DNA from 2 places in the Luteimonas sp. Soil_C_16 genome. Region 1 is predicted to be linked to the other one. Evidence: predicted binding sites of a transcription regulator. Region 1 holds the regulator's gene; the other holds the start of a gene.

Evidence for each region. Region 1 encodes HrcA, which represses chaperone genes, less so after heat shock. Its sites were predicted from a motif close to TTNGCACTCNNNNNNNNNGAGTGCNAA; they were not measured.
Region 2: a site for HrcA is predicted at 2,890-2,916, ahead of AC3A5T_RS05040 (co-chaperone GroES). Genes of this name have one in related genera too.

Annotation. Positions count from the first base shown of each region.
Region 1 covers NZ_JBDGIS010000004.1:103,768-108,932, reverse strand. The annotation lists gene dnaK (molecular chaperone DnaK) at 1-537, opposite strand, end outside; gene grpE (nucleotide exchange factor GrpE) at 671-1,201, opposite strand; gene hrcA (heat-inducible transcriptional repressor HrcA) at 1,266-2,306, opposite strand; gene recN (DNA repair protein RecN) at 2,453-4,120, shown strand; gene AC3A5T_RS09165 (GFA family protein) at 4,125-4,520, shown strand; gene fur (ferric iron uptake transcriptional regulator) at 4,557-4,961, opposite strand; gene AC3A5T_RS09155 (outer membrane protein assembly factor BamE) at 5,095-5,165, shown strand, end outside.
Region 2 covers NZ_JBDGIS010000002.1:288,862-294,026, reverse strand. The annotation lists gene AC3A5T_RS05050 (protein-disulfide reductase DsbD family protein) at 1-1,800, opposite strand, end outside; gene AC3A5T_RS05045 (acyloxyacyl hydrolase) at 2,161-2,646, shown strand; gene AC3A5T_RS05040 (co-chaperone GroES) at 2,963-3,253, shown strand; gene groL (chaperonin GroEL) at 3,351-4,991, shown strand; gene AC3A5T_RS05030 (AsmA family protein) at 5,133-5,165, shown strand, end outside.

The DNA.
Region 1 (5,165 bases):
GGCCAGTGCGGCCGCGGTCGGCTCGTTGATGATGCGCTTGACGTCGAGACCGGCGATGCGGCCGGCGTCCTTGGTCGCCTGGCGCTGGCTGTCGTTGAAGTAGGCCGGCACCGTGATCACGGCTTCGGTGACCTTCTCGCCCAGGTAATCCTCGGCGGTCTTCTTCATCTTCTCGAGGATGCGCGCGGAGACTTCCTGCGCGGACAGGCGCTTGCCGTCGCTGGTCGACACCCAGGCGTCGCCATTGTCGTGCTCGAGGATCTTGTACGGCACCAGGCCGATGTCCTTCTGGACCTCGGCATCCTTGAACTTGCGGCCGATCAGACGCTTGACTGCGAAGAAGGTGTTGTTGGGATTGGTCACGGCCTGACGCTTGGCCGACGCGCCCACCAGCACTTCGCCGTCCTTGGTGTAGGCGACGATCGACGGCGTGGTGCGATCGCCCTCGCTGTTCTCGATGACCTTGGCCTTGCCGCCGTCCATGATCGCCACGCACGAGTTCGTCGTGCCGAGGTCGATGCCGATGATCTTTGCCATTGCTGCTTCCTCTGAAAGATGTGTGTCTGGGTGACGGCCGGGGCCGTCGATGACCGTGATCTGGGGACACGCAACACAGCGTTCAAGCGGTGCGACGTATCGGAATTGGGGGTCGGGCCGGGGCTCGGGACGTTCAGTCAGCCTTGGCGACGACGACCATGGCCGGCCGCAACAGGCGCTCGTTGAGCAGGTAGCCCTTCTGGAAGACCTGGGCCACCGCGCCCGGCGCCACGCCAGGCACCTCGACGATGCTCATCGCCTGGTGGTGCTCGGGGTTGAACACGTCGCCCGGCGCCGGCGCCAGCGTGGCCAGACCGTTGGACTCGGTCGCCTTGGTCAGCTCGCGCAGCGTGAGCTCGACGCCGCTGCGCAGCGGATCGGTATCCGAGGCATTGGCGAGGCCGGCCTCCAGCGCATCGAACACCGGCACCAGCGCGGCCAGCAGACGCTCGTTGGCGAAGCGGCGCGCGCTCTCGACCTCACGGGCCAGACGCTTGCGCTGGTTCTCGAGATCGGCGCGTTCGAGCAGCACCTGCGCGCGGAGCTGTTCGAGCTCGCCGGTCAGGCGCTCGACCTGGTCGGCCAGTTGCTGCTCGACCGAGGCCACGTCCGGGCCGTCGGTCTCGTGGAAATCGGGGGACTGCGAATCGTGCTGCTGGGTCATGTCGGGTTCCGGGGCGGTCGTCTGGCCGCCGACGGCACCAGCTATGGGGCCGCCCCTCGGCGATTCAAGGTTCAGGCTGCAGCGCGGCGCCGAGCACGGCCGCGGTCGCCTGCACCACCGGGATCACCCGCTCGTAGGCCATGCGCGTCGGCCCGATCACGCCCAGCACGCCCAGCGTGCGGCCCCCGGCGCCATAGGGCGCGGTCACCAGCGACATGCCTTCCAGCGGCGCCAGGCCGGTTTCTTCACCGATGAAGATGCGCACGCCCGGCGCGCGGATCGTGCGTTCGAGCAGCTGCAGGATCTCGCGCTTGCGGGCGAAGGCCTCGAACAGTTCGCGCAGGCGGTCGAGATCGGACAGGTCCTGCACGCCGATCAGCCGGTTCTGCCCGGCCAGCAGCATGTCGTCGTCGCCGGGCACCAGCGCCTGTTCGGCGAGTTCCATGGTCTGCGACAGCAGCGCCTCCATCTCGTCGCGGGCGTTGCGCAACTCCTCCACCAGCGCCGCGCGGATGTCGCCCAGCGGGCGCCCGGCGAACTGCTGGTTGAGATAGTTGGCTACGCGTTCCAGCTCCGCGGGCTCGAAGCTGCGGCGGGTCTGGAGGATGCGGTTCTGCACTTCATGGTCGGCGAAGATGATGATCGCCATGACCCGCTGGCCATCGAGCGCCACGAAGTCGATGTGCCGGAAGGCCAGTTGCTCGCGTCGCGGCACGGACACGACGCCGACGAAGTGGGTCATCGCCGACACCAGTTCCGACGCGCTGCCGAGCAGCGACTGCTGCCCGCCGCCGCCCAGCTCCCCCCGCAGCCGCTCCATCTCCTGCGCGCGCAGCGGTTTGACCTGCAGCAGCGAGTCGACGAACACGCGATATCCCTGCGCGGTCGGCACCCGGCCGGCGGAGGTGTGCGGCGAGGCCAGCAAACCGGCGTCTTCCAGATCCGACAGGATGTTGCGGATCGTCGCCGCGCTGACATCGAGGCCCGCATGCCGGGCCAGGGTCTGCGATCCGACCGGACCGCCGTCCTGGATGTGCCGCGAGATCAGCGTGCGCAACAGCTGTCTGGCGCGCGGATCGAGCGGGTGGCGGGGATCGGATGACATGCGGGCGGTATACGGTGCGCCTGTGGGCGATGCAAGCGCCGCATTCTCCGGCCGTGAGACGGACGCGCGGTATTCAGCGCACCGTCGAATGCAGATCCTCTCGCCGATCTACTCGCCCGCAACGCCTCAAGGCACAATCCGCACCCATGCTGACCCATCTCGCCATCCGCAATTTCGCCGTCGCCAGCCAGTCGGATCTGGAGTTCGGCGCCGGCCTGACCGTCATCTCAGGCGAAACCGGCGCCGGCAAATCCCTGCTGGTCGATGCGCTGGGCTTCCTGTCGGGCCAACGCGCCGACAGCGGCATCGTGCGCCATGGCGCCGAACGCGCCGAACTGCATGCCGAGTTCACGCTCGACGATGCCGCGCCCGCGCTGCGCTGGCTGCGCGAACATGAACTCGATGATGGTGACACCTGCCAGCTGCGCCGCACCCTGCGCGCCGATGGCGGCTCGCGTGCCTGGATCAACGGCCGGCCGGCGACGATCACCCAGCTCGGCGAACTGGCCGGGCATCTGGTGGAGATCCACGGCCAGCACGAACACCAGGCCCTGCTCGCCCGCGGCAGCCAGCTCGCGCTGCTCGATGCCCAGGCCGGCAATGGCGCACTACTCACCGAAGTGCGCGCGACCGCGCAGACCTGGCGTGCGCTGCACGAAGAGCGCGATGCGCTGGTCGGCATCGGCGATGTCGCCGAGCGCCGCGACTGGCTGCAGCACCAGCTCGACGAACTCGACGGTGAAGCGCTCGCCGCCGATGCGGTGGCCGATCTGTTCGCCAGCCATCGCCGGCACGCGAACGCGGCCGGCCTGATCCAGACCTGCGATGCGGCGCTCGAGCGCATGCGCGGCGACGATGATCTCGGCCTGCCGCAGGCGCTGCAGGCGCTGCGTCACGATCTGGCGCGGATGCGCGCGCACGAGCCGCGGCTGGGCGAGGTCGACGCGATGCTCGACGCCGCCGCGATCCAGCTCGACGAGGCCACATTGCTGCTGGGCCAGGTCCGCGACGATCTGGACATCGATCCCGAGCAGTTGGAGACGCTGGAACAGCGCCTCGGCCGCCTGCACGAACTCGCGCGCAAGCATCGGGTGACGCCGGAAGAACTCATCGACGTGCAGACGCGCCTCGCCGGCGAACGCGATCAACTCGATGGCGCCGGCGAACGCCTGAAACAGCTCGACGGCGAGATCGAAGCCGCGATGGGCCGCTGGCGCACCGCCGCCGACCGCCTGGGCGCGGCGCGCCGCAAGGCGGCCAAGGCGCTGTCGAGCGCGACCACTGCATTGATCCACGAGCTGGGCATGGGCGGCGGCGTGTTCGAGGTCGCGATCGAACCGGTCGAGACCACGCGGCCCGATCCACAGGGCGCCGAGCGCGTGGAATTCATGGTGTCGGCCAACGCCGGTCAGCCGCCGCGTGCGCTGCGCAAAGTCGCGTCCGGCGGCGAACTGTCACGCATCTCGCTGGCGATCGAAGTCGCCGCGCTCGGCCACGACGCCGTGCCGACGATGGTGTTCGACGAAGTCGATTCGGGCATCGGCGGCGCGGTTGCCGACATCGTCGGCCGCAAGCTGCGTGCACTTGGCGAAAGCCGTCAGGTGCTGTGCGTGACCCATCTGCCGCAGGTGGCCTCGAAGGGCCACACGCATTACCGCGTGCACAAATCCAGCGCCGAGGGCGCCACCGAAAGCCGGGTCAGCCTGCTCGATACCGGCGAGCGCACCGAGGAACTCGCACGCATGCTCGGCGGCGTCGACGTCAGCAAGGAAGCGCGGGCCGCGGCCCGCAAGCTGCTGCAGGGCATGGTCTGACGCGATGGACCCGCGCACGGCCCGTTGCGCCTGCGGTCAGTTGCGGATCGACGTGTCCGGCGCGCCGGTGCGCGTATCCGTCTGCCATTGCCTGGACTGCCAGCGTCGCACTGGCAGCGCGTTCGGCGTGCAGGCACGGTTCCCGGCTGCGGCCACGCAGGTGCACGGCACGCACGGCGAATACATACGTATCGGCGACAGCGGCGGTCGCATGCGCGCATCGTTCTGCCCGCAGTGCGGATCGACGGTGTTCTACGTCGTGGACGCGATGCCCGACCTGGTCGCGATTCCGGTCGGCGCGTTCGCCGATCCTACATTTCCCGCTCCGGACGTCTCGTATTACGAAGAACGCATGCACGCCTGGCTGACGCTCGGCGAGGACATGCGCCACGAATACTGACCACCGCGCACGGAGCGGCGGCCGGCCCGGGATGCGTCAGCGCTTCTTGCGGACGTAGAGCACCAGCGAGTGTTCTTCGAGGATGTAGCCGTACTGGTCGGCGATCTGCCGCTGCAGTTCCTCGATCTCGGCGCTCTCGAACTCGATGATCTTGCCGCTGTCCACGTCGACCATGTGGTCGTGGTGTCCACCTCGGTCGAGTTCATAGACGGCGTGGCCGCCTTCGAAGTTGTGCTTGAGCACGAGACCGGCGGCCTCGAACTGGGTCAGGACGCGGTAGACGGTGGCCAGGCCGATCTCGTCGCCCTGCTCCAGCAGCTGGCGGTAGATAGCTTCAGCGGTCAGGTGCTGGCGCGGCGTGCGCTGCTCGAGCAACTGCAGGATCCGCATCCGCGGATGGGTGACTTTCAGGCCGGCCTTGCGCAGGTCGAGCGATTCCATGAGTGTCTCCGGACGGGCCGACGAAAAACGGGCCGGCATACCACTGGCGGTTGAACGCCAGCTGCCTGGATCGCGGTTGCGGCGTGGCCCGCAGTGTATCATCGGCCGGTCATTCCAGGCCGTCACCCACGACATGCACAAGCTTCTTCTCGTTCCGGTTCTCGCCCTCGCCATCAGTGGTTGCGGCCTGCTGTACAAGCAGCC
Region 2 (5,165 bases), on a different contig from region 1:
CAGCGCGGTGAGATACATCGGGAACGCCAGCACCTGCTTCAGCGTCTCCATCCACGCGCCGGGCTTGGGGAGGCGGTCGGCCAGTGCCGGCACCAGGCCGATCAGCAGGAACGGCAGCGCCAGGCCCAGGCCCAGCATCAGGAACACCGCCAGCGCCATCGGCGTCGACGCGGTGAACGCATAGGCCAGCGCGCCGCCCATGAAGGGCGCGATGCAAGGGCTGGCGACCACGCAGGCCAGCACGCCGGTGAAGAAATCACCGACCGGGCCGGTGCGTCCCGCCAGCGCGTGGCCGACGTTGCCGATGCGCCCGCCGAGGCTGAAGACACCCGACAGACTCAGGCCCACCGCGAACATCAGATAGGCGAGCGCCGCGACGAACCAGGGCTGCTGCAACTGGAAGCCCCAGCCCATCGCCTGGCCGGCGGCGCGCAGGGCGATCGCGAGCAGGCCGACTAGCGCGAACGCCACCAGCACGCCGGCCGTGTACCAGAGCGCATGCGCGCGCGCGGCCGCGCGACTGCCGCCACTCTTCGCGATGCCCAGCACCTTGAGCGACAGGATCGGCAGCACGCAGGGCATCAGGTTCAACAGCACGCCGCCGAGCAGCGCCAGACCGAGGGCGGCGAACAGGCCGATCGACGTGGCGGCGGGCGGGCGCGTGCGCGCCGCGTTGTCGGCGCTGGCATTGGAAGTCTCTGCGTCTGCAGTCGACGCGTCGGTGTCTCCGGTTGCAACAGGCGACGGGCTTTCAAATGTCGAGATGTCGGCCGCAGTGTCGGTCGCGTCCGTCGTAGCGGGGTCGCCAGTCGATGCAGCGCCCGCCAGCGCAGCCGCGGCTTCGGCCACCGTCTGCACACGGCCCGCCGGCAAGGCGACGCGCACGGTGCGGGTCATCGGCGGATAGCAGATGCCCTCGTCCTGACAGCCCTGGAACGTCGCGACGACCTCGACCTGCGCGGCCTCGGCCGTCGTGCGCACCAGCGGCAGCGGCACGTCGACCTGGTCGAAATAGACGGTGACGTCGCCGAAGTGCGCGTCGTGATGCGCTTGCCCCTTCGGCCAGCGCGGCGCGCCGGCGCGGATGCCGTCGGCGCCGCGGACTTCGAAGCGGTTGCGGTCGCGATAGAGGTAGTAACCCTTGGCCGGGGTGAAGCGCAGCAGGATCGTGTCGCCGTCGCCCGCGATGGCCTCGAACGCGAACGCACGTTCCGGCGGCAGGGAATCGTTCGCACCGGTGAGCGTCGGCGTGCGGCCGGCACTGTTGCCGCCGAGGGCCTGGCCGAATGCGGCGAAGCCGGCATCGCTCGCGGCCGGCGCGCGTGCGGCACCCGCAGTGCCGCCCGGCAATGCGACTTGCAGCACGCGCGTCTGCGGCGGATAGCAGATGCCCGCATCCGCGCAGCCCTGGTATTTCACTTCGACCTGCAGCGTGTCGACGCCGTCGGCCGCCGCGCCGGTCAGCACGCCGGTGACCCGGCCGCGATAGGTCTCGACCTCGCCGAAGAATTCGTCGGTGTGCTTGCGGCCGGCCGGCAACTGCAGCGGATTGGTCTTGAAGCCGCTCTCGACCCGCGCGCCCATGCGATGGCGATACAGGTAATAGCCGTCGGCGATGGTCCAGCGGATCTCGATCCGGCCCGGTGCGACGGCCTCGGCCGAGACCTGCAGCGCTTCGTCGACCGGCAGCACGTCGTCGAAGCCGATGCCCTGTGCCCAGGCCGGCAGCCCGGCGAACAGCAGCACCGAGGCCATCAGCCACGCGGTGAAGGAGCGGGGCCGGCGATCGCGGCCGGACATGGCATCGGAGGAGGGCGCACGCATCGCGCCAGTATCGCAGGCCGCCACGGCCGATGCCCGAACGCGGGTTCAGCGCCTGTCATCCCGCTCGGCGAGCGGCGCGAGCGCAGCGGCGATGCCGATCGAGACGCGCCCGGACGCAGGCCTGCGTCCGGGCGCGACGGCAGAGGCCTCCGAAGGCGACGCCACGCGGGCCGTGCACGGCGTCTCCACGCGCCGCCGCCCACGCTGGCGCGCCGCCGTGCGGACGCAGCATCCCGCCAGTGGGAGAAAGATGTCGCACGCATTACTGAACCGGTCGGTATAATTACTGACCTTCCCCAAACCAGCCGAATCGCCTGGCGATTCCTACAGAGTTCGATGCGCCCGATCCTCTCTCTCCTTGCCGCAGCCCTCCTGGCCTGCGCCACACTGCCCGCCGCCGCCCAGAGCGCGCCCGTCGATATCGCTGTCGGCGCGTCCGCGACGCGGGAAAACGAAACCACCTTCGTCGCCAGCGTGGCCTGGCTGCCGGAATGGCGCCGCACGCAGAATGGTGTGCTGCGCTGGGACGTCGGCGCGGTCTACGTGCGCGGCCGCGACAACACGCGCTTCGATCTGTCCGAAGACGCCGGCGTGTTCCACGGCGGCGCCCGCTACGAGCGCGACAACGGCTTCGTCGCCGGTTTCGGCGTCGGTGTGCAGGCCGGCCGCACGAGCGCGCTGTCGGGCAATCCGCAGTTCGTCAGCACCGTCGGCTGGCGCTGGGAGCGGTTCTCGCTGCTGGCCCGGCACATCTCCAACGCCAGCATCAAGCAGCCCAACGACGGCGAGACGATGTTGCTCGCGGCGTGGCGCTTCCGCTGACGACGGATTGACGCCGCTCGCCCGGCGCCGGCGTCGCGCCGATGGGGCGGCCACGTCGACACATCCTGAGTTCCGCGGGCCACTGGGCCTCGCGGCGGCCGTGCGTCATTGCGTGCCTGTCGGTTGCAGCGGGCACAGGCGTATCGGTATGCGGACATTTTTCCTCGGCCGCCCTTGCATTCCGATTCCCCGTGCCCATCTCCCGTCCGGTCCCGGCTCTGCCGGGTGCGTGCGCCGCGGTTTCTGGCAGTCGCCATGTGCGAGTGCTAGAATTGGCGACCGATTTCTTTCCAATCAATTACTTAGCGAGGCTGTAATGAGCAACCTGAAGCCGCTTTACGACCGCATCGTGGTCAAGCCTGTCGAGGCCGAAGAGAAGAGCGCCGGCGGCATCCTGATTCCGGACAACGCGAAGGAAAAGCCCACCAAGGGTGAAGTCGTCGCCGTCGGCGAAGGCAAGGCCCTGGACAACGGCAGCGTGCGCGCGCCGAAGGTCAAGGTCGGCGACATCGTGATCTACGGCCAGTACGCCGGCAGCGCCTACAAGGCCGACGGCATCGAATACAAGATCGTCAAGGAAGACGACGTCCTCGCGATCGTCGGCTGATCCGCGGCGGACGCACCGCGTCCGCGCGATCCCGCGATCGACCCCGGCGGGCACCGCCCGCCCTTCAATCCCCTTTCATTTCTGAGGTAATACCGCAATGGCTGCGAAGGAAATCCGCTTCGGCGAAGACGCACGTTCCAAGATGGTGCGTGGTGTGAACATTCTCGCCAATGCCGTCAAGGCAACCCTGGGCCCGAAGGGCCGCAACGTCGTGCTCGAGAAGAGCTTCGGCGCGCCGACGATCACCAAGGACGGCGTGTCCGTCGCCAAGGAGATCGAGCTGGCCGACAAGTTCGAGAACATGGGCGCGCAGATGGTCAAGGAAGTCGCGTCCAAGACTTCCGACAACGCCGGTGACGGCACCACCACCGCGACCGTGCTGGCGCAGGCGCTGATCCGCGAAGGTTCGAAGGCCGTTGCGGCCGGCATGAACCCGATGGACCTCAAGCGCGGTATCGACCAGGCCGTCAAGGCCGCCGTCGCCGAGCTGAAGAACCTGTCCAAGCCGACGGCCGACGACAAGGCGATCGCACAGGTCGGCACGATCTCCGCCAACTCGGACGAGTCGATCGGCACGATCATCGCCGACGCGATGAAGAAGGTCGGCAAGGAAGGCGTGATCACCGTTGAAGAAGGCTCGGGCCTTGACAACGAACTCGACGTCGTCGAGGGCATGCAGTTCGACCGCGGCTACCTGTCGCCGTACTTCGTCAACAACCAGCAGTCGATGTCGGCCGAGCTGGATGACCCCTTCATCCTGCTGTACGACAAGAAGATCTCGAACGTCCGTGACCTGCTGCCCGTCCTCGAAGGCGTGGCCAAGGCCGGCAAGCCGCTGCTGATCGTCGCCGAGGAAGTCGAAGGCGAAGCGCTGGCGACCCTGGTCGTCAACACGATCCGCGGCATCGTCAAGGTCTGCGCCGTCAAGGCGCCGGGCTTCGGCGACCGTCGCAAGGCGATGCTCGAAGACATGGCCACCCTGACCGGCGGCACCGTGATCTCCGAGGAAGTCGGCCTGACGCTCGAGAAGGCGACCATCGCCGACCTCGGCCGTGCCAAGAAGATCCAGGTCTCGAAGGAGAACACCACGATCATCGACGGCGCCGGCGAAACCGGTGGCATCGAAGCCCGCATCAAGCAGATCAAGGCGCAGATCGAGGACACCTCGTCCGACTACGACCGCGAGAAGCTGCAGGAGCGCGTGGCCAAGCTGGCCGGCGGCGTTGCGGTGATCAAGGTCGGCGCATCGACCGAGATCGAGATGAAGGAAAAGAAGGCCCGCGTCGAAGACGCCCTGCACGCCACGCGCGCAGCGGTCGAAGAAGGCGTGGTCCCGGGCGGCGGCGTGGCCCTGGTGCGCGCGCTGCAGGCCATCCACGGTCTGAAGGGTGCGAACGAGGACCAGAACCACGGCATCGTGATCGCCCTGCGTGCGATGGAAGCCCCGCTGCGCGAGATCGTCACCAACTGCGGTGAAGAGCCGAGCGTCGTGCTCAACGCCGTCAAGGACGGCAGCGGCAACTTCGGTTACAACGCCGCGACCGGCGAATACGGCGACATGATCGCGTTCGGCATCCTGGATCCGACCAAGGTCACCCGTTCGGCGCTGCAGAACGCGGCCTCGATCGCCGGTCTGATGATCACGACCGAAGCGATGGTCGCCGAGCTGCCGAAGAAGGAAGAGCCGGCGATGCCGGGCGGCGGCGGCATGGGTGGCATGGGCGGCATGGATTTCTGATCCAGCCCCATCCGCTGCACCGTTGCACGAAGAACCCCGCCGCGAGGCGGGGTTTTTTTTCGCGCGTATCCGGGCCGTCTGTAAGGGCTCCACCGTGTCGCGTGCAGGCAGCCGTCACCGGTGATCGGCCATGCTCGCGACATGCCGGCGACTTCTCCCGATCCGTGGTGGCGC